Regions from separate parts of the Kitasatospora sp. NPDC056273 genome, predicted to be linked through region 3. Evidence: riboswitches for the same ligand, from Rfam matches in the RefSeq annotation. Region 3 holds a riboswitch; each other region holds the start of a gene.
The links. Region 3 has a riboswitch for cobalamin ahead of ACFCY1_RS34265 (iron ABC transporter permease). Riboswitches for the same ligand answer to the same signal wherever they lie in the genome.

Region 1: linked by a shared signal. The riboswitch ahead of ACFCY1_RS03010 (cobalamin biosynthesis protein) and the one ahead of ACFCY1_RS34265 (iron ABC transporter permease) in region 3 are both predicted to bind cobalamin.
Region 2: linked by a shared signal. The riboswitch ahead of metE (5-methyltetrahydropteroyltriglutamate--homocysteine S-methyltransferase) and the one ahead of ACFCY1_RS34265 (iron ABC transporter permease) in region 3 are both predicted to bind cobalamin.
Region 4: linked by a shared signal. The riboswitch ahead of ACFCY1_RS37135 (prenyltransferase/squalene oxidase repeat-containing protein) and the one ahead of ACFCY1_RS34265 (iron ABC transporter permease) in region 3 are both predicted to bind cobalamin.

Annotation. Positions count from the first base shown of each region.
Region 1 is NZ_JBHJSJ010000002.1:319,488-324,168, reverse strand. It holds gene ACFCY1_RS03015 (alpha/beta hydrolase) at 470-1,576, opposite strand; cobalamin riboswitch at 1,889-2,022, shown strand; gene ACFCY1_RS03010 (cobalamin biosynthesis protein) at 2,130-3,143, shown strand; gene ACFCY1_RS03005 (cobyric acid synthase) at 3,140-4,654, shown strand.
Region 2 is NZ_JBHJSJ010000072.1:9,259-13,939, reverse strand. It holds gene metE (5-methyltetrahydropteroyltriglutamate--homocysteine S-methyltransferase) at 1-1,938, opposite strand, end outside; cobalamin riboswitch at 2,120-2,323, opposite strand; gene ACFCY1_RS37160 (hypothetical protein) at 2,423-2,740, opposite strand; gene ACFCY1_RS37155 (ECF transporter S component) at 2,759-3,643, opposite strand; gene ACFCY1_RS37150 (ABC transporter ATP-binding protein) at 3,640-4,681, opposite strand, start outside.
Region 3 is NZ_JBHJSJ010000057.1:40,708-45,388, reverse strand. It holds gene ACFCY1_RS34285 (amino acid ABC transporter ATP-binding protein) at 1-188, shown strand, start outside; gene ACFCY1_RS34280 (CGNR zinc finger domain-containing protein) at 302-883, shown strand; gene sodX (nickel-type superoxide dismutase maturation protease) at 891-1,253, opposite strand; gene sodN (superoxide dismutase, Ni) at 1,530-1,925, shown strand; cobalamin riboswitch at 2,007-2,132, shown strand; gene ACFCY1_RS34265 (iron ABC transporter permease) at 2,255-3,334, shown strand; gene ACFCY1_RS34260 (ABC transporter ATP-binding protein) at 3,331-4,134, shown strand; gene ACFCY1_RS34255 (ABC transporter substrate-binding protein) at 4,152-4,681, shown strand, end outside.
Region 4 is NZ_JBHJSJ010000072.1:1,458-6,138, forward strand. It holds gene ACFCY1_RS37130 (WD40 repeat domain-containing serine/threonine protein kinase) at 1-2,493, shown strand, start outside; cobalamin riboswitch at 2,539-2,626, opposite strand; cobalamin riboswitch at 2,721-2,848, shown strand; gene ACFCY1_RS37135 (prenyltransferase/squalene oxidase repeat-containing protein) at 2,956-4,681, shown strand, end outside.

The DNA of each region.
Region 1 (4,681 bases), on a different contig from region 3:
CAGTCTTCCCCTTGTACCGGCCTTCTGTCACATCCGGTTGTCCGTACGACCGGGCGACCGCCGGTGGCACCTCCGCAAGATCGGGCAACAACGGCAAACCGCCTGGCCGGAAACGTGTGACCTGCCCATGCCACAGAGGGCGGGCCGGTTGCCCGGAATGCTCGGGCGGTCACCGTGCGTACGGGTGGGGGGTAAGGGGCCGGGCCAAATATTGCTCCTGACAGCCGAGGGGCCCGTACGGGGGCGTTTCGGCCCGGCGACGCCCGGCAGGACTGTCCAGCCCGAATCCGGACGGATGGTGGGCGGCGTGATCGGGATCGAGCCGCACCGGAAGTCGGCCGGGCCGACTTTTCACGCGGGCCCGGAGGAATGGGAGGAACGTTCATTCTCGGACGGGGGGAATCGCACCGGGAAAAGCGGCGGGGACCAGCCGAAAACGCCCTCGCGCACAGGGGGGGTGGTTGAGCCCCTAGAGGAGCGGGGTGAGCCAGCGGCGGAGGAGTTCGGTGTAGCGGTCGGGGGCGGTGTTCCAGAGGGTGGCGTGGTCGGCACCGGGGAAGGGCTGGAGGCTCACCACGTCGCGGCGGGCGGCGGCCAGCTTCTCGGCGGTGCCGAAGGGCGCGATCCGGTCCTCGGGGCTGTGCAGGAGGAGGGTCGGCACCCGCAGGTCGGTGCCGTCGGCGATGCGGCCGAAGTCGGCGAGGTCGACCCCGGTGCGGCCCTCGGCGGCGAGGGCGCCGAGCTCGGCGGCGACGCCCTGGAAGCCGGCCCGGGCGGCGTCCCGGCGGGCGGAGGCGGGCAGGTCGAGCACGGGCGAGTCGAGGATCAGGCCGCGGACGGCGTGCGACCAGGCGGAGCGGGCCACGGTCTGCAGCACGATGGTCGCGCCGACGGACCAGCCGTACAGGATCACCTTGCCCGCGCCGCTGTCGAGCGCCAGCCGTACCGCCGCCTCGATGTCGCGCCACTCGGTCTCGCCGAAGTGGCTGAGCCCGTCCGGGGAGGCGGGGGCGCCCCGGTCGCCGCGGTGGGTGACGGCGAGGGCGGGCAGGCCGAGCCGGTCGAGGACGGGGAGCACCGGGAGGGTCTGCCGGCGGTCGTCGCCGGGGCCGTGCACCAGGATCACCCAGGTGCCGCGCTTGCCGTCGAGCCGCCAGGCGGGGAGGGCGCCGAGCTCGCCGTCGGCGGTGGTGTCGGCGAAGGCGAGGCCGAGCGCCTCGGTGGGGTCGCCGAGGTGGACCCGCGGGGTGAAGCGGACCTCGGTGCCGGGGACGAGGGTGCCCCGGTCGGCGCGGACCAGTCGGCGGGTGACGCCCTGTTCGTCGGCGTGCAGCACCTCCTCGACGACCGCGTGCCCGCCGTCCGCCCACTCCACCGCCCAGCGGCCGGGGCGCAGGCTCGCGGGGCCGCGGGTGAAGGTGACCCGGCCGGCGGCGAGGGCGCGGACCTGGACCGGCCCGGACTCCTGGACGGCGGTCACCGGACGGACCATCCGCTCGGAGGCCCGGCGGCCGACCACCAGCACGGCGGCCCCCACCGCGGCGGCCGCCACGACGGCGGCGGTTCCCCAACGCATCTCGCTCCCCGCTCTGTTGTTCACGGACGTTGTTCACGGACGTTCTTCACGGACCGGACGGTGTTCGAGCCCCAGTTCACCGGCGCTCCGCCCGACCGGCCACCGGGCTGGGCCGTCCGGGTCACCCGGCGGGCGCTCCCGGGGTGCTCAGGGCGGTACTCAGGGGGTGCCGGTGGCGGGGGTCGGGGCGGGGCCGCGCCGGGCGATCCGACCGGGCGTCAGCGGCGTCCCCGTGTGACCAACCCCTCCGTGACCTCGGTTGACTCCCGGTTCGGGCCCGTGATGGGATCCTGGGGCCAAACGGAGGCATGGAGAGGAAGCCGGTGGAAGTCCGGCGCGGTCCCGCCACTGTCACCGGGGAGCACGCTCGGAACATCGCCACGGCGGGCCGTCGACGGCCGCTGGAAGGCTCCGGGGGTGCGTTCGACCCGGAAGCCAGGAGACTCTCGCCGCCGTCACGTCGATCCAGGGCGCGGACCCTGAGTGAGGACACGCACGCGATGCAGGCTGCCCCGCCCGGCCGGACTCCGAGCTGCCCTCCGCCGTGCGGCCGATGACCCCGCGCGCGCCTTCCCCCGCTCCGCGCCCGCTGACCCGAGCCTCGCGCCCGCTGGCCCGCGCCGCCGTGTTCGCACTCGGCGCCGCCGCGGGCTACGCCGCCGACGCCCGCTTCGCCGACCCCCGCCGGGGCCACCCGGTGGCCTTCTTCGGCAGCGCCGCGACCCGGCTGGAGCGGCGGCTGTGGCGCGACGACCGCGCCGCCGGGGCCGGGTACACCGCGCTGTGCGTGGGCGCGGTCGCGGCGGGCGCGTTCGCCCTGGACCGTACGGTGGGCCGGCGCCCGCTGGGCCGGGCGGCGCTGGCGGCGGCCGCGACCTGGACGGTGCTCGGCGGCACCTCGCTGACCCGGGAGGCCCGCACCATCGGCCGCTCGCTGGCCGCCGGCGACCTCGCCGCCGCCCGGGAGCGGCTGCCGCACCTGTGCGGGCGGGACCCGAGCGCGCTGGACGGGCAGCAGATCGCCCGGGCGGTGGTCGAGTCGGTGGCCGAGAACACCGCCGACGCCGTGGTGAACGCGCTGACCTGGGGCGCCCTGGCCGGCACCCCCGGCCTGCTGGCCTTCCGCGCCGTGAACACCCTGGACGCCATGGTCGGCCACCGCTCGCCCCGCTACGCCCGGTTCGGCTGGGCCTCGGCCCGGCTGGACGACGTGGCGGGCTGGCCGGGCGCCCGGCTGACGGCGCTGCTGACGGTGGCCGCCGCCCCCGAGCCCCGGACCGCCTGGCGGGTCTGGCGGCGCGACGGCTCCGCGCACCCGAGCCCGAACGCGGGCCAGGCCGAATCGGCGTTCGCCGGCGCGGTGGGCGTCCGACTGGGCGGCACGCTGCGGTACGGCGAGCGGGTGGAGCACCGGCCCGTCCTGGGCGCGGAGCTGCGGCCGGTGACGGTGGACGACATCGAGCGGGCCTGCGCGCTCTCCCGGCGGGTGGGCGCACTGGCGCTGGGTACGACGGTCGCGGGGCACGTCCTGCTGCGGGCACTGCTGAAGAAGAGGGGACGGGCATGAGCAACGCACTGCTGGTCGCGGGGACGACCTCGGACGCGGGCAAGAGCGTGGTGACGGCCGGGATCTGCCGGTGGCTCGCCCGCCAGGGCGTACGGGTCGCGCCGTTCAAGGCGCAGAACATGTCGCTCAACTCCTTCGTCACCGCCGACGGCGCCGAGATCGGCCGCGCCCAGGCGATGCAGGCGCAGGCCGCCCGGGTGGAGCCGGAGGCGGCGATGAACCCGGTGCTGCTCAAGCCGGGCGCGGACGGCCGCAGCCAGGTGGTGCTGCTCGGCCGGCCGGTGGCCGAGGTCGGCGCGCTGGACTACCGCGAGCGCAAGCCCGTCCTGCTGGAGCGCGCCCTGGAGTGCCTGGCCGACCTGCGCGGCCGCTACGACGTGGTGGTCTGCGAGGGCGCGGGATCGCCCGCCGAGATCAACCTGCGCGACCGCGACATCGCCAACATGGGCCTGGCCACGGCCGCCGCCCTGCCGGTGGTGGTGGTCGGGGACATCGACCGCGGCGGGGTCTTCGCGGCGATGTACGGGACGCTGGCGCTGCTGTCGGCGGAGGACCAGCGGCACGTGGCGGGCTGGTTCGTCAACAAGTTCCGCGGCGACGCGCGGCTGCTGGCGCCCGGGCTGGAGATGCTGCACGAGCTGACCGGCCGTCCGGTGCTGGGCACGCTGCCGATGCTGCCCGGGCTCTGGCTGGACGCCGAGGACTCGCTGGACCTGTCCACCGTGGCGGACCGGGCGGACGGGCCCGGGCCGCTCGGCGCGGACGTGCTGCGGGTGGCCGTGGTGCGCTTCCCCCGGCTGTCCAACTTCACCGACATGGACGCGCTCGCGCAGGAGCCGGGCGTGCTGGTCCGCTGGGCGACCAGGCCGGAGGAGCTGGCCGACGCCGACCTGGTGGTGCTGCCCGGTACCCGGGCCACCGTCGCGGACCTCGCCTGGCTGCGCGAGCGCGGCCTGGAGCCGGCCCTGAAAGCGCGGGTGGCGGCCGGACTGCCGGTCCTCGGGGTCTGCGGCGGCTACCAGATGCTGGCGCACTCGATCGTGGACGAGGTCGAGTCGAAGGCGGGCGCCGTCGACGGCCTCGGCCTGCTGCCGACGCGGGTGCGGTTCGGCGTCGAGAAGGTGCTGGCGCGGCCGGTCGGCGAGGCGTTCGGGCAGCGGGTCGAGGGCTACGAGATCCACCACGGGGTGGTGACCGTGGAGGGGGGCAGTCCCTTCCTGGACGGCTGCCGGGTCGGCCCGGTCTGGGGCACGACCTGGCACGGCGCGCTGGAGAACGACGGGTTCCGCCGCGAACTCCTGCGCGAGGTCGCCGAGTTGTCCGGCCGGGCGTTCGTCCCGGCGCCGGACACCTCCTTCGCCGCGGCGCGCGAGGCCCGGCTGGACCGGCTGGGCGACCTGATCGAGGAGCACGCGGACACCGACGCGCTGTGGAAGCTGATCGAGGGCGGGGTGCCGGCGGCCGGATCGCTGCCGTTCCTCCCGCCCGGGGCCCCTGGGAGTGACGCATGAGCCGGACACGGACGCAGGGCTGGGCAG
Region 2 (4,681 bases), on a different contig from region 3:
GCCGGAGGTGGCGAGGCGGAAGGCCTCGGTGGCCCAGTCCAGGTAGGCCGGGCGGGCGGCGGCCCGCAGCGGGAGGGTCTCGCGCAGGGCCGGCTCGTCGACCTGGACGACGGCGGCGCCCCCGGCCTCGAGGTCGACGACCTCGTCGCGCAGGGCGAGGGCGACCTGGCGGGCGGTGTCGGCGAGCGGCTGGTCGTCGCGGACGAAGGACCAGGCGAGCATGGTGACCGGGCCGGTGAGCATGCCCTTCACGGGGCGGTCGGTCAGGCCCTGCGCGTAGCGGAACCAGTCGACGGTCATCGGGTGCGGCCGGGAGATGTCCCCGGCGAGGACCGGCGGGCGCACGTACCGGGTGCCGTAGGACTGCACCCAGCCGTGCCGGGTGGCCAGGTAGCCGGTGAGCTGCTCGGCGAAGTACTGGACCATGTCGTTGCGCTCGGGCTCGCCGTGCACCAGGACGTCCAGTCCGGCCTTCTCCTGGTACGCGATGACCTCGCGGACCTCGGCCTCCATCCGCTCCCGGTACGTGGCGCCGTCGATCCGACCGGCCGTCAGGTCGGCCCGGGCGACGCGCAGTTCGGTGGTCTGCGGGAAGGAGCCGATGGTGGTGGTCGGCAGCAGCGGCAGGCCGAGCCGGGCGCGCTGGGCCTCGGCCCGCTGCGGGTAGGCCTGGGCGCGGCGGGCGTCCGCGTCGGTGACGGCGGCGATCCGGGCGCGCACCGCCGGGTCGCGGGTGATCGGCGAGCCCGCGCGGGAGGCCAGGTCGGCCCGGTTGGCCGCGAGGTCGGCGGCGATCGCGCCGGTGCCCTCGCGCAGGCCGCGGGCGAGCAGCGCCGCCTCGGTGGCCTTCTGCTTGGCGAAGGCCAGCCAGCGGGCGATCTGCGGGTCGATGTCGCGTTCGAGGGTGGCGTCGATCGGCACGTGCAGCAGGGAGCAGGACGGCGCGACGTCGACGGTGTCGGCGAGGCCCAGCAGGGTCGCCAGGGTCGTGAGGGACTTCTCCAGGTCGTTGATCCAGATGTTGCGCCCGTCGATCACCCCCGCCACCAGTCGCTTGCCGGGCAGGCCGCCGGCGGCGGCGAGGTCCTCCAGGTTGGCGGCGGCCGGCCCGGTGAAGTCCAGTGCCAGGCCCTCGATCGGGGCCTTCGCCAGGACCGGCAGGGCGTCGCCGAGCCGGTCGAAGTAGCTGGCGACCAGCAGCTTGGGCCGGTCGGTGAGGGCGCCCAGCTCGCGGTAGGCGCGGGCGGCGGCGTTGAGCTCGGCCGGGGTGCGGTCCTGGACCAGCGCGGGCTCGTCCAGCTGCACCCAGTCGGCGCCGGCGGCGCGCAACCCGGCCAGCAGCTCCGCGTAGACGGGCAGCAGCCGGTCCAGCAGGGTGATCGGCTGGAAGTCGGCGGCCACCCCGGGCGCCGGCTTGGCGAGCAGCAGGTAGGTGACCGGCCCGACCAGCACCGGCCGGGCCGCGTGGCCGAGCAGCAGCGCCTCGCGCAGCTCGCCCACCGCCTTGGCCGGGTTCGCCGTGAACACCGTGTCCGGCCCCAACTCCGGCACCAGGTAATGGTAGTTGGTGTCGAACCACTTGGTCATCTCCAGCGGGGCGACGTCCTGGTTGCCGCGCGCCATGGCGAAGTACCCGTCCAGCGGGTCGGCTTCGACGGCGGCCCGGTGCCGGGGCGGGATCGCGCCGACGGCGACGGTGGTGTCCAGCACGTGGTCGTAGAGCGAGAAGTCACCGGTCGGGACCTCTTCGACGCCGGAGTCGGCGAGCTGCTGCCAGTTCCCCCGGCGCAGGTCGGCGGCGGTCGCCAGCAACACCTCGGCGGTGACCGAGCCCTTCCAGTAGCCCTCGATGGCCTTCTTGAGCTCCCGGCCCCGGCCCTGGCGGGGGTAGCCGTACGCGGTGGCGACGCTCGCCGCGGCTGCGGACTTCGTGGTCAAGGGACTCTCCTTCGCGAGTCTGTTCTCCTCAGGTACCCGGAGACGGCACGAGGGCGCGAAGGGATGACGTACCCGGCGGCGGCCGTCACGGGAACGTACGGGCCTGGTCCGCCTGGTATGGTCGCCGACCCGCCCACGAGGTCACCGGATAGCCGCGCGCGGGTCGTCCGCGGGCGGGCAGTGGCAGGTCTTCGGACTCGCGGGCGCGTCCGTCCCGTGAAGGGCGGACACCTACTGGCCGTCGCTTCCCAGACCCGTCCCGGGTCCAGTGCGTATGACGGCGGTCGTTCCCACTCACCGCTGCGGGGCAGTCCCGGACTGGCCAGTCGAAAGGCGTCACCGGGTTCCCTCTTGCGACGCCCTGCCTGGCGGACAGGGCGAACCAGCTGCGCCGTCAGCTTAGGGGCAAAACACCGGGCCCGGCGCGGGAATCTCGGAACCCGTCCGGATGGTGGGACGCCACCACGGCTCGCGGGGCCGGTGGTCAGGTCCGCGTCGGGGTGTCCGGCGTGCCGGGCAGGGCGGCGCGGATGTCCGCGAGCAGTCCGGTCAGGCCGCGTCCCGGCCCCAGCCGGGCGTCCAGTCGCGCGCGCTGGTCGGCGGGGATGCCCGCCAGTAGCCGTTCGGCTTCGCCCAGCAGCCGCCGTCCCCGCTGGAGGTCTGACCTCATCCTGGCGACCTGCGCCTGCGCCCCGCCCAGCTGGCGGCGGGCGGATTCCAGTGCGGCGTGCTGTTCCGGGGTCAGGACGACGACGACGACCCCGTCCAGCGTCATCGTCCGGTGCTTCGCGGGCTTGGGCACGATGGTCGGCCTTTCGGTTCAGGGGTGCGCCGGGCCGGTGGGCCGCGCGGCGGTCGGCGGCCCCGCCGTGGTGTCCGGGCCGGGCGTGGCGTCCTGGCCGGATGGGGCGTGCGGGCCGGGCGGGGCCTCGAAGCGCACCGTGGGCTCGAAGTTGGCGCGGCGGGCCGCGCGGCGGAAGACGGTGAGGACGGCCGGCCCGACGACGAGCACGGCGGTGAAGGTGGTGACGGCGCGGCCGGTGTCCCAGCCGAGCGAGGTGGCCAGGTCGAACAGCAGGTAGCGGTGCCACTGCTCGGTGAAGGGCAGGCCCGGCAGGTAGGCGATCGAGCTGTTCGGGTCGGTGGAGAACGGCCAGAAGGAGAGGTTCAGCAGGAAGCCGAAGAGGTAGCCGGAGAACGCCCCGTACCCGGCCAGCAGCGGCACCTCCCAGCGCCGCCCGGCCCCCGGCAGCAGTCCGGCGAGCATGCCGACGAAGGCGCAGCCGAACATCTGGTACGGCATCCAGGGGCCGACGCCGCCGGTGAGCAGCGCGGAGGCGAACAGCGAGGTGCAGCCGAGGGTGAAGCCGAAGCCGGGGCCGAAGACCCGGCCGGCCAGCACCAGGATGAAGAAGACCGTCTCCACTCCGGCGGTCCCGGCGCCGAGCGGGCGGAGTCCGGCGTTGACGGCGGACAGGACGCCGAGCATGGCGAGGGCCTTGGCGTCGATGCCGCCCGCGGAGATCTCCGCGACGACGACGGCGAGCACCAGGACCAGCAGGGCGCCGAAGATCAGCGGCGGGGCGTAGTTGGAGCCGAACCGCCCGGGCGCGACGACGAACGGCCAGGTGAAGGCCACCAGCCCGATGAAGGCGGCCAGGGCGACGACGACGCGGGCCCGGCCGGGGATCCGGACGGCGGTCACCGGGCGGCCTCCACCGCTTCCACGGCCGCCGCGACCTGACGTGCCGTCAGGTAGCCGAGCGGGGCGAGGATCTTGGCGGTCTGCGGGGCGAAGGTGGGCGAGGCGACGATGACCTCGGCGGTGGGCCCGTCGGCGACGATCTCGCCCTCGGCCATCACCACGACGCGGTCGGCGGCGGAGGCGACGAACTCGACGTCGTGGGTGGAGACGACGACCGTACGGCCTTCGGCGGCGAGGGCGTCCACGATGCCGGTGAGCGCCTCCTTCGCCTGGTAGTCGAGCCCCCGGGTGGGTTCGTCCAGCAGCACGACCCTTGGTGCGGCGGCGAGTTGGATCGCCAGGACGAGGGCCAGCTTCTGCCCCTCGGAGAGGTCCCGGGGGTGGGTGCCGTCCGGGATCCCGGGAGCCAGGCGGTCGAGGACCTGCCGTGCGGTCGGCCCGCCGACGCCGTCGGCTTCGAGGTCGCTCTGGGCGAGTTCCTGGGCGACCGTCTCCAGGTACAGCAGGTCGGTGGGGGTCTGCGGGACGAGCCCGACCAGCTGCCGGGCCCGGGCCGCGGGCAGCCGCTTGGGGTCCGCGGCCGGGCCGCCCCCGGCGCCGGTGACCTTCACGCTACCGCCCTGGCGGGGCCCGGAGCCCTGGAGCGCCCACAGGAGCGAGGACTTGCCGGAGCCGTTGCGGCCCATCAGCGCCGTGACCTCGCCCGCCCGCAGCTCCAGCCGGACGTCCCGGACGGCGGCCACCGGCCCGTACCGGACGACGACCCCCGTCGCCTCCAGCACCGGTTCCCCCGCCACCGCTGCCCGGCGCGGCGGGGGAACCGGCAGGTCCGTGAGCCGCTCCCGCAGCGGCGCGGCGGCCCGGCGGGCGTCCCGGACGGACAGCGGCAGCGGCCGCCAGCCGGCCAGTCGGCCGAGGTCGACGACGGGCGGCGCGATCGCGGTGTCCCGGAAGACCTCGGCCGGGGGGCCGTGCACGACCGTCCCGTCGCCGGGCAGGTAGGCGACCCGGTCGGCGTACTGGACGACCCGCTCCAGG
Region 3 (4,681 bases):
TGCGCGGCCTCGCCGAGGAGGGCATGACCATGGTGGTCGTCACCCACGAGATGGGCTTCGCCCGCGAGGTCGGCGACGCGCTGGTGTTCATGGACGGCGGGGTGGTGGTCGAGTCCGGCAACCCCCGCGAGGTGCTCACCGACCCGCAGCACGAGCGCACCAGGGCCTTCCTCTCCAAGGTGCTCTGAGCCCGTACGCCCGGCGCCCGGCAGGTCACTCCTGCCGGGCGCCGTCGTTTTGCCCGCCCAGGTAATAGGCTGGAGGCAGTCAGCCCGTTACCGACCCCCCTGGAAGGACCCCTGTGGAGCTCGCCGCCTACGCCGATCTCGCCGTCCGGCTGGTGAACACCGAGGAGCCCGAGCGCGGCACCGACTCGCTGACCTCCGTGGAGGCGGTGCGCGGTCTCTTCTCCGACTCCTCGCGGGCCCGCTCGCTCGCCGACGAGTCCGACGTGCCCCGGCTGCGGGCGGTGCGGACCCGGCTGCGCGGGGTCTTCGAGGCCGCCGCCGGCGGGGACGAGATCCGCGGCGTCGACCTGCTGAACAGCCTGCTGATGGAGTACCCGGTCAGCCCGCTGATCTCCGGGCACGACTACCTGGACGACGCCGGGCGGCCGCGCTGGCACCTGCACCTGGCCGACAACTCCCCCACCGCCACCGCCCACTTCAGCGCGGTCGCCTGCATGGGCCTGGCCGTCCACCTCACCGAGCTGGGCGCCGACCGGCTCGGCATCTGCCAGGCCGCGCCCTGCCGCAACGCCTACCTGGACACCTCGACCAACCGCTCCCGCCGCTACTGCTCGGACCGCTGCGCGACCCGCGCCAACGTGGCCGCCTACCGGGCCCGCAAGCGCCTGGAGGCGGAGGCGGCGGCCCGGGCGTAGCGGCCCGCTAGACCTCCTCGACCCAGGCGCCGAGCCGGCGGGCCAGGCCCGGCACCCGGGCCAGCCGCGGGGTGAGCAGCAGCCGCTCCAGCCGGCGCCCCGGCGCCAGCCAGACCGGGCTCGGGCGCAGCCGCAGCAGCACCCGGCCGAGCACCAGCTCGTCCGGGACGGCGCCGTAGCTGCGGCTGTCGCTGTCCACCGGGCGGTTGTCGGAGAGCAGCCACCAGCCCGTGGCCCGGCGCTCGGCGGCCCGCTTCACCACCAGCAGGTCCTGCTGGAAGGGGTGCCGGAAGACCACCACCGCGCCGGGCCGGATCGGCGCGCCGTAGCGGACCAGCAGCCGGTCGCCCTCGCGCAGGGTCGGGACCATCGACGGCCCCGCCACGTCGACCAGACCGAACGGCAGCGCGCCGCCCGGGCCGCGCTCCCCCGCCCCGGCGCCCTCCGCTCGCGTGCTCCGCGCCACGACTCCTCCTCCCGCCCCCGCTCGCGCCCCCAGTCTGCCGTACGGACCGCCGTCCGTCCGATGTCCGGATTGCGCCGGTTCCCGGTCCGTCTTTCGCCCTAGGCCCACCGCCCGATCGCGAAACCGGGAGGGCGGAAGGGTAATCTCGGGCGCGGGAAGACGATCTAAGGAAGGACTCCCATGTTCTCTCGTCTGTTTGCACCGCGCGCCACCGTCCACGCCCACTGCGACCTGCCCTGCGGCGTCTACGACCCCGCGCAGGCCAAGCTGGAGGCCGAGTCGGTCAAGGCCACCCAGGAGAAGTACCAGGCCAACGAGGACCCGCACTTCCGCGCCCGCGCCGTCATCATCAAGGAGCAGCGCGCCGAGGCCGTCAAGCACCACATCTCGGTGCTGTGGAGCGACTACTTCAAGGCCCCGCACTTCGAGAAGTACCCGCAGCTGCACCAGCTGATCAACGACACCCTGAAGGCCGCCTCGGCCGCCAAGGCGTCCACGGACCCGGCCACCGGCCAGGCCCTGCTCGACCTGATCGCCCAGGTCGACAAGATCTTCTGGGAGACCAAGCAGGCCTGAGCCTGACGCGTCGCCACCCGACCGCCCCCGTCCGCACCGCCGAACGGGGGCGGTCGTGCGTTCACGTCCGACCCGGCTAGGTAAGGGTTGCCTGCCCTGAGTGGCTGTTATGCTGCCAGGGCGTCCGAGGGGGAAGTCCGGTGCGAATCCGGCGCTGACCCGCAACGGTGAGCACGGCCCGTACCCGCCCGTACGGCCGCGCCAGCCCGATCGCCCTCGGCCGCCGACCTCCCGACAACTCGCCGCGGACTGCGAGGGGAACGGCGCCCCGGCACGCCCCCGGCCCGCGCCCGCCCCGGCGCGCTCCCGGCCCGAGGCAAGGCGCACCCGTGAACCGCGCACCCGTCAACCGTGCAGTCGGCCCGCCCGCTCGCCGAATACCCGTCGTCCCGCTCGCCGCCGGACTCGCCGCCGCCCTGCTGCTCTCCCTGGTCTGCGGGGTCGCCCTCGGCTCCTCCGGGCTCGGCCTGCCCCGGGTGCTGCGGCTCCTGGGCGCCGGGCTGACGGGCGGCCGGCTGGACGCGGACGAGGCGGCCGCGTACGCGATCGTCTGGGAGATCCGGCTGCCGCGCACCGTGCTGGCCGCCGTGGTCGGCGCCGGGCTGGCCGCCTGCGGGGTCGCCGTCCAGGCCCTGGTGCGCAACGCGCTGGCGGACCCCTTCGTGCTCGGCATCTCCTCCGGCGCGGCCGTCGGCGCCAATGCCGTGATGCTGTTCGGCGCCTTCGCCTCGCTCGGGGTGTGGGCGATCTCCGCCTCCGCCTTCGGCTCCGCGCTGGCCGCCATGACCCTGGTCTACGTCGCGGCCCGCACCGCGTACGGGCTCACCCCGCTGCGGCTGGTGCTCACCGGCACCGCGCTGTCCTACGGCTTCTCCGCCGCCACCACCCTGATGGTCTTCGCCGCCGACCGCGGCGAGGCCGCCCGGGACGTCATGATGTGGCTGCTCGGCAGCCTCGGCGGCGCCACCTGGGGCAAGGTGCCGATCGCCGCCGTCACCGTGCTGGCCGGGCTCGCCTACCTGGCCTGCACCGCCGGGCGGCTGGACGCGCTCGCGATGGGCGACGAGACCTCCGCCTCGCTCGGCGTGGACCCGGACCGGCTGCGCCGCGAGCTGTTCGTGGTGACCGCCGCCGTCACCGGCACCGTGGTCGCGGTCAGCGGGGCGATCGGCTTCGTCGGGCTGCTGATGCCGCACCTGGCGCGGATGCTGGTCGGCGCAGGGCACCGCCGGGTGCTGGTGGTCGCGCCGCTCGCCGGGGCGCTGCTGCTGGTCTGGGTGGACATCGCCTCGCGCACCCTGCTGGCGCCCGCCGAACTGCCCGTCGGGGTGTTCACCGCGGTGCTCGGCGTGCCCGCCTTCCTGGTGATGATGCGCCGCCGCGGCCAGGCCTTCGGAGGTGCCCGGTGACCGCGACGACCGACCCGACCCCGGTGCACGCCCAGGACCTCGCCGTCGACGGCGTCTCGGTGGAGCTGGCCGGCACCCGGCTGGTCCACGAGGTGAGCCTGGCGGCCGCCGCCGGGCAGGTGGTCGGGCTGATCGGCCCCAACGGCAGCGGCAAGTCGACCCTGCTGCGCTGCGTCTACCGGGTGCTGAAGCCGGCCGGCGGCGTGGTCCGGCTGGCCGGCGACGACCTGCACGCCCTCACCGCCCGCGAGAGCGCCCGCCGGGTGGCCGCGCTGACCCAGGAGCACTCCGCCGAGTTCGACTTCACCGTCGCCGAGGTGGTCGCCATGGGCCGGCTGCCGCACCGCCGCGGCTTCGGCGCCCAAGTCGACGGGGACGAGCGGCGCTGCGCCGAGGCGCTGCGCAAGGTCCGGGCCGGGCACCTCGCCGAGCGGGGCTTCCTGAGCCTGTCCGGGGGCGAGAAGCAGCGGGTGCTGTTCGCCCGCGCGCTGGTCCAGGAGCCGCGCCTGCTGGTGCTCGACGAACCCACCAACCACCTCGACATCGCGCACCAGTTGGAGGTGCTGGCGCTCGCCCGCGAGGCCGGTCCGACGGTGCTCACCGCGCTGCACGACCTCAACCTGGCGGCGGGCCACTGCGACCTGCTGTACGTCCTGCGGGACGGCCGGATCGTCGCCTCCGGGCCGCCCGACGAGGTGCTCCGACCCGCCCTACTGGCCGAGGTGTTCGGCGTCCGGGGCACCCCGGTGCGCCACCCGGAGACCGGCGCCCTCCAGCTGCTCTTCGACCGCCTCCCCTGACCCCCCAAGGAACTCCCGTGCGCACCAAGGCCGTTGCCGCCACCGCCCTGCTCGCCCTCGGACTCGTCGGCTGCGGCGCCGAGATCGCCCCGAAGGAGGCCGCCACCGCCTCCGCCCACTACCCCGTGACGGTGGACAACTGCGGGGAGAAGCTCACCTTCGCGCAGAAGCCCGCCCGGGTGGTGACCAACGACGTCAACATCACCGAACTGATGCTCTCGCTCGGCCTCGCCGACCGGATGGCCGGCTACGTGATGCCCGACGACAAGGGGAAGATCGACCAGGTCGCCTGGAAGGACGGCTACCAGCAGACCACCTGGCTCTCCAAGAAGATCCTCACCAAGGAGATCGCGCTGGACGCCAAGGCCGACCTGGTCTTCGCCGGCTGGCACTACGGCTTCGACGAGGGCAGCGGCGTCACCCCGCAGGCCTTCAAGGCGCTCGGCGTCGACTCGTACGTGCTCAGCGAGTCCTGCCGCAGCGGCAAGGGCACCGAGCGCGGCGTGATGGACCCGCTGGAGGCGCTCTACACCGACCTGGCCAACCT
Region 4 (4,681 bases), on a different contig from region 3:
CGCGCCGACGAGCTGAACAACCGCGGCCTGTCGCTCTTCGACCTCGAGGACATCCCCGGCGCGCAGCGCGCCTTCGCCGACGCTCTGGAAGCGGACCCGCGCCACCTGGACGCCGCCTACAACGGCGGCCTGCTGCGCTGGCGGCGCGGCGAGACCACTGACGACACCCTGGTCGCCGACCTGGAGCAGCTGCGGCTCGTGCACGGCGACTCCTGGCAGTCCCGCCACCGGCTGACCGAGGTCCACCTGGAACGCGGCGACCTGGAGGCCGCCCGCGAGCTGCTCGCCGGGATCACCGCGGAGTGCGGCGACGACCCCGAGCGGCGCGCCGCCGTGGAACGTCTCGACCTCTCAAGCGCCCCCGACAACCGGGCGGCCCCGGCCTTCACCGCCCGCTGGTACCAGCTGTTCGACGGCCCCGCGCGGCTCGCCGCCCGGATCACCCCCGACGGGCGGTACGCGGTCACCGGCTACGGCGGCCACGGCGACAAGGACCGCGGGCTGAAGCTGTGGGACCTGCGGCGCGGCGAGCTGCTGCGCACCGTCGGCGGCCTGGAGTCCTGGGTGAGCAGCCTCGACGTCTCCGACGGCCGGTACGCGGTCTCGGTCGGCCCGGACAACGAGGTCCGGTTCTGGGACCTGGCGCGCGAGCGCTGCCTGCTGGCCTTCACCCCGCCCGGCCGCCGCGAGCTGTTCCGGGTGCAGGCCCTGCGGATCGACAACCGGGCGCGGACCGCCGTCGCCGTGGTGGAGGGACGGCTGCTGGTCTGGGACTTCCCGAGCGGCCGGCAGCGGTTGCGGCTCGGACCCGTCACGGACCGGGCCGAGGACTCCCACCGGGTCGAACTGAGCCACGACGGCGGTCTCGCCCTGGTCAGCAGCCACGCGCGCGGCACCCTCCAGCTGTGGGACCTGAACACCGGAGAGCTGCGGCAGACGATGACGATGCCGGGCCGCGGTCCCACCGCGATCTGGCTGGAGCCCGAGGGCCGCACCGCGGCGACCGCCTCGCCCGGCCTGACGATCCGGCTGTGGGACCTGCGCAGCGGCCGCGCGGTGCGCACCGTGACCTCGCCGATCGGCGAGGTCCGCTCGCTGGTGCTGAGCGGCGACTCCCGGTACGCCGTCACCGGCGGCGAGGACGGCGCGGTGCGGCTCTGGGACCTGGCCCTGTACCGCTGTGTGCGCACCTTCCGCGAACACAGCCAGCCGGTCGCCGCCGTGATGATGGGCGGGGACGCCGACTGGGCGGTGTCCGCCGGGCAGGACAACACCGCGCGCTGGTGGCGGATCACCCCGGAGCGCCGGTTCCGGGCGAGCATGCAGCTCAGCCGGCCCCGCCGCCACCGAGAGATCGAGCGGGCCGGCGGGCAGGTCGGGGCCCTGCTCGCCGAGGCCGAGCAGGCGTTCGGGTCTCGGCAGTACGCCGCCGCGCTCGACCTGCTCACCCGGGCCCGCTCGACGCCCGGCTATGAGCGTGCGCCGGAGGTGCTGGCCGCATGGCGGCGGCTGGGGAGATCCGTCCGCCGTACCGGGCTGCGCGGGGCGTGGCCGGTGCACACCCTCGGCGGGCAGGGCCACGTGTCCTCGCTCGCCGTGTCGGCGGACGGGCGTACCGCGGCGATCGGCGGTGACCGCCGGGTCGGGCTGTGGAATCCGACCGACGGCACCCCGCTGCGCGCGCTGGACAAGCCCCGGGTCGGCTCGGTCGGCCTGAGCGCCGACGGCCTGCGTGCGGTGGCCGGCGGGGACGCGGTGCTGCAGAGCTGGGAGCTGCCCGGTGGCCGACCGCTCGGCCGGGTCGACGCCCGTGGGCCCGACGGCCGTGCCGAGAGCGGCGAGGCGGGCGTGGTCGGGAACTCGGTCCTGTTCACCGCCGATGCCCGGCAGGCCCTGGTGATCGGCCGGGACGGCGCGCTGCGGCTGTGGGACCTGGACAGCGGCCGCTGCGTGCGGGTGCTCACCGGCGACGGAGAGCGGCCGACCACCGCCGCCGCGATGAGCGCGGATGGCACCCGGGCAGCGAGCGTGGCGCTGTTCGGCGAGATCCAGCTGCACGCCCGGCTCGGCGCTCCGCCGCTGGCGCTGAGTCATCCGGCGTGCGGCTGGCTCTCGTTCGACGCAGACGGCCACCGGCTGCTGTCCGGCAGCGCGTACGGCGACCGCTCGCTGCGGCTGTGGGACGCCGGCACCGGGCAATTCCTCCGCGCCTTCGACTTCGAGGTCCTGCCGTGGGACGCCGGTACCGGGCCGGATGAGCTGTCGGTCCTTCACCTCTCCGCCGGCGGCCGGTTCGCCTATACAGGCCACCGGCTCGGCACCGTGCGGATCTGGGACGCCGACACCGGCCGCTGCCTGCGCGAGCTGGAAGGGGGTGGCGGCCAGGTGTGGAGTCTCACCGCCACCGCGGACGACAGCCTGCTGCTCTTCGGCTGTGCGGACGGCTCGGTGCGGGCGTGGGCGATGGACTGGGAGCTGTCCGCCGGGCAGTGACGATCGGCCAGCCGGGACACCGGCTCAGTTCCGCAGTGGCCGGGCGGGCATTCGGGCTCGGGACGGTACGGTCACCGCCCCACACCGCTGCGCGTCAGCCCCGGGTTCGCACCGGGTTCGCACCGGGTTCCCCCGCTCGGCCACCGCGGACGCGACCGCACAGGTCTGTCGCCCGACGAGGTGATGTGATCGACCTGACGCCCCGTTGACTGCCCGTCGGTCAGCGTGGTCTGATGAACCGATTTTTTGCCCTCGGCATTCAGGGGAAGCCGGTCCAACTCCGGCGCTGACCCGCAACCGTGGACCCACCTGAGGTGGGTGAGCCGGAATGCCTGGACCGGGGGTCTGTTCACAGAGCACTTGCGTCGTCGCGGACTACGACGCGGTTTCGACGGCCCCCGTGCCCGCGGGCGACCGTCGGCTGCGCCGTCGCCTCGCGTGTCGACCGACCAGGGAGTCGTCGTGAGGGTCAGCAGCAATCGCACACGTCACAGGAACCGGGACCTCGCCTCGCTGGTGGTCGCCGGCACCGTCGCCGTCGCCGCCTGCGGCACGGTCCTGCTCGGGTACCCGGGTACCGCCTCGGCCGACCCGATCGAGCAGTGCACGGCGACGACGGGCGCGATCGTCGCCGTCGACTTCACCCACTGGGGCGGCGGCGTCGTCCGGGGCTGCGACGCCCACCCCACGACGGGCATGAACCTGCTGCACAACGCCGGCTTCACCACGACCGGCACCGAGCACGACGGACCGGCCTTCATCTGCCGGCTCGGGACCGGGACCTTCAACGGCGGCGCCCAGTACCCGACACCGGCCGAGGAGCCGTGCGTCAACACCCCGCAGGCCACCGCGTACTGGTCGTACTGGATCGCCGAACCCGGCCAACAGGCCTGGTCCTACAGCCGGTTCGGGGCCGGCACGCAGAAGCCCGAGCCCGGCGAGGTCGAGGCCTGGGTCTACGGCGGCACGGACATCGGCGGCACCAGCGGGGCGCCGAACTTCACCCCGGACTCCGTCCGCGCCAGGAACGGCGGCCCCTCGCCCTCCGCCTCCCCGTCGGCGTCGCCCTCGCCCGCGGTGGCCCTGAGCGCGCCCGCGGGGAGGAAACCCGACGCGGCCAAGGGGAGCGCCTACCTCACCGACCCGTCCCGCCTGATCGACGGCCACTACTACGAGGGCTTCCCGGCCTTCGCCGACTTCGGCCTGACCATCGACGGGGCCTACGCCCTCGCCGCGACCGGCACCGACGACGCCGCGCTGCGCCGGATCGTCGACTTCCTCGACCAGCAGGGCAAGGACGCGAGCGAGCGCACCGTCAACGACTGGACCGCGATCGGCACCGAGTACGCCGGCGGCGGGTCCATCGGCAAGGAGGCGCTGCTCGCCGAGGCCGTCGGCCGCAACCCGCGGGACTTCGGCGGCCACGACCTGATCGCCGCCCTCGCCGCGCTGGTGTGCGCCAAGGCCGACGCGACCACCGGCTGCGCAGCCCCGGGCAACTACGCCTACGCCACCTCCGTCTTCTCCCAGGCGCTCGCCGTCATGGCCCAGCTCCGGGCTGGGGAGTCCACCAGCGTCGCCCCCGCGATCGCCTACCTGAAGGGCCTCCAGCACCCGGACGGCTCCTGGCCGAGCCTGATCCCCGCCACCGGCGACTCCGACGTGGACAGCACGGCGATGGCCGTCATGGCCCTCGCCCTCGTCCCCGGGGACGAGGCCGCCCGGGCGGTCGACCAGGGGCTCGGCTGGCTCGCCGCGCGGCAGCTGCCCGACGGCGGCTTCCCCGGCGCGTCCGGCGACTCCACCAACTCGGCCGCGCTGGCCGTCCAGGGCATGACGCTGCGCCAGGCCGCCTACGGTGGACAGATCGCCAAGGCGCTCGACTTCCTCGCTGGGCAGCAGAACGGCGACGGCGGGTTCAACGTCGCGGCCGCCGGGCAGCGGGGTTCGGACGTCCGCGCGTCCACGCAGGTGCTGGGCGGTGCCACCGGCATCTCCTTCGGGACGCTGTCCCGCGACCTCGCGGGCACGCCGACGCCTACTCCCACCGGGACTCCGACCACCACCCCGACGGGAACGCCCACCCCGACGGTCAGTCCCACCGGGACGCCGACCGGCACCCCGGCGGGCTCGCCCACGACGACCGCGCCGATCCCGGCCACCGACACCCCTTCGTCCGGCGGCATCG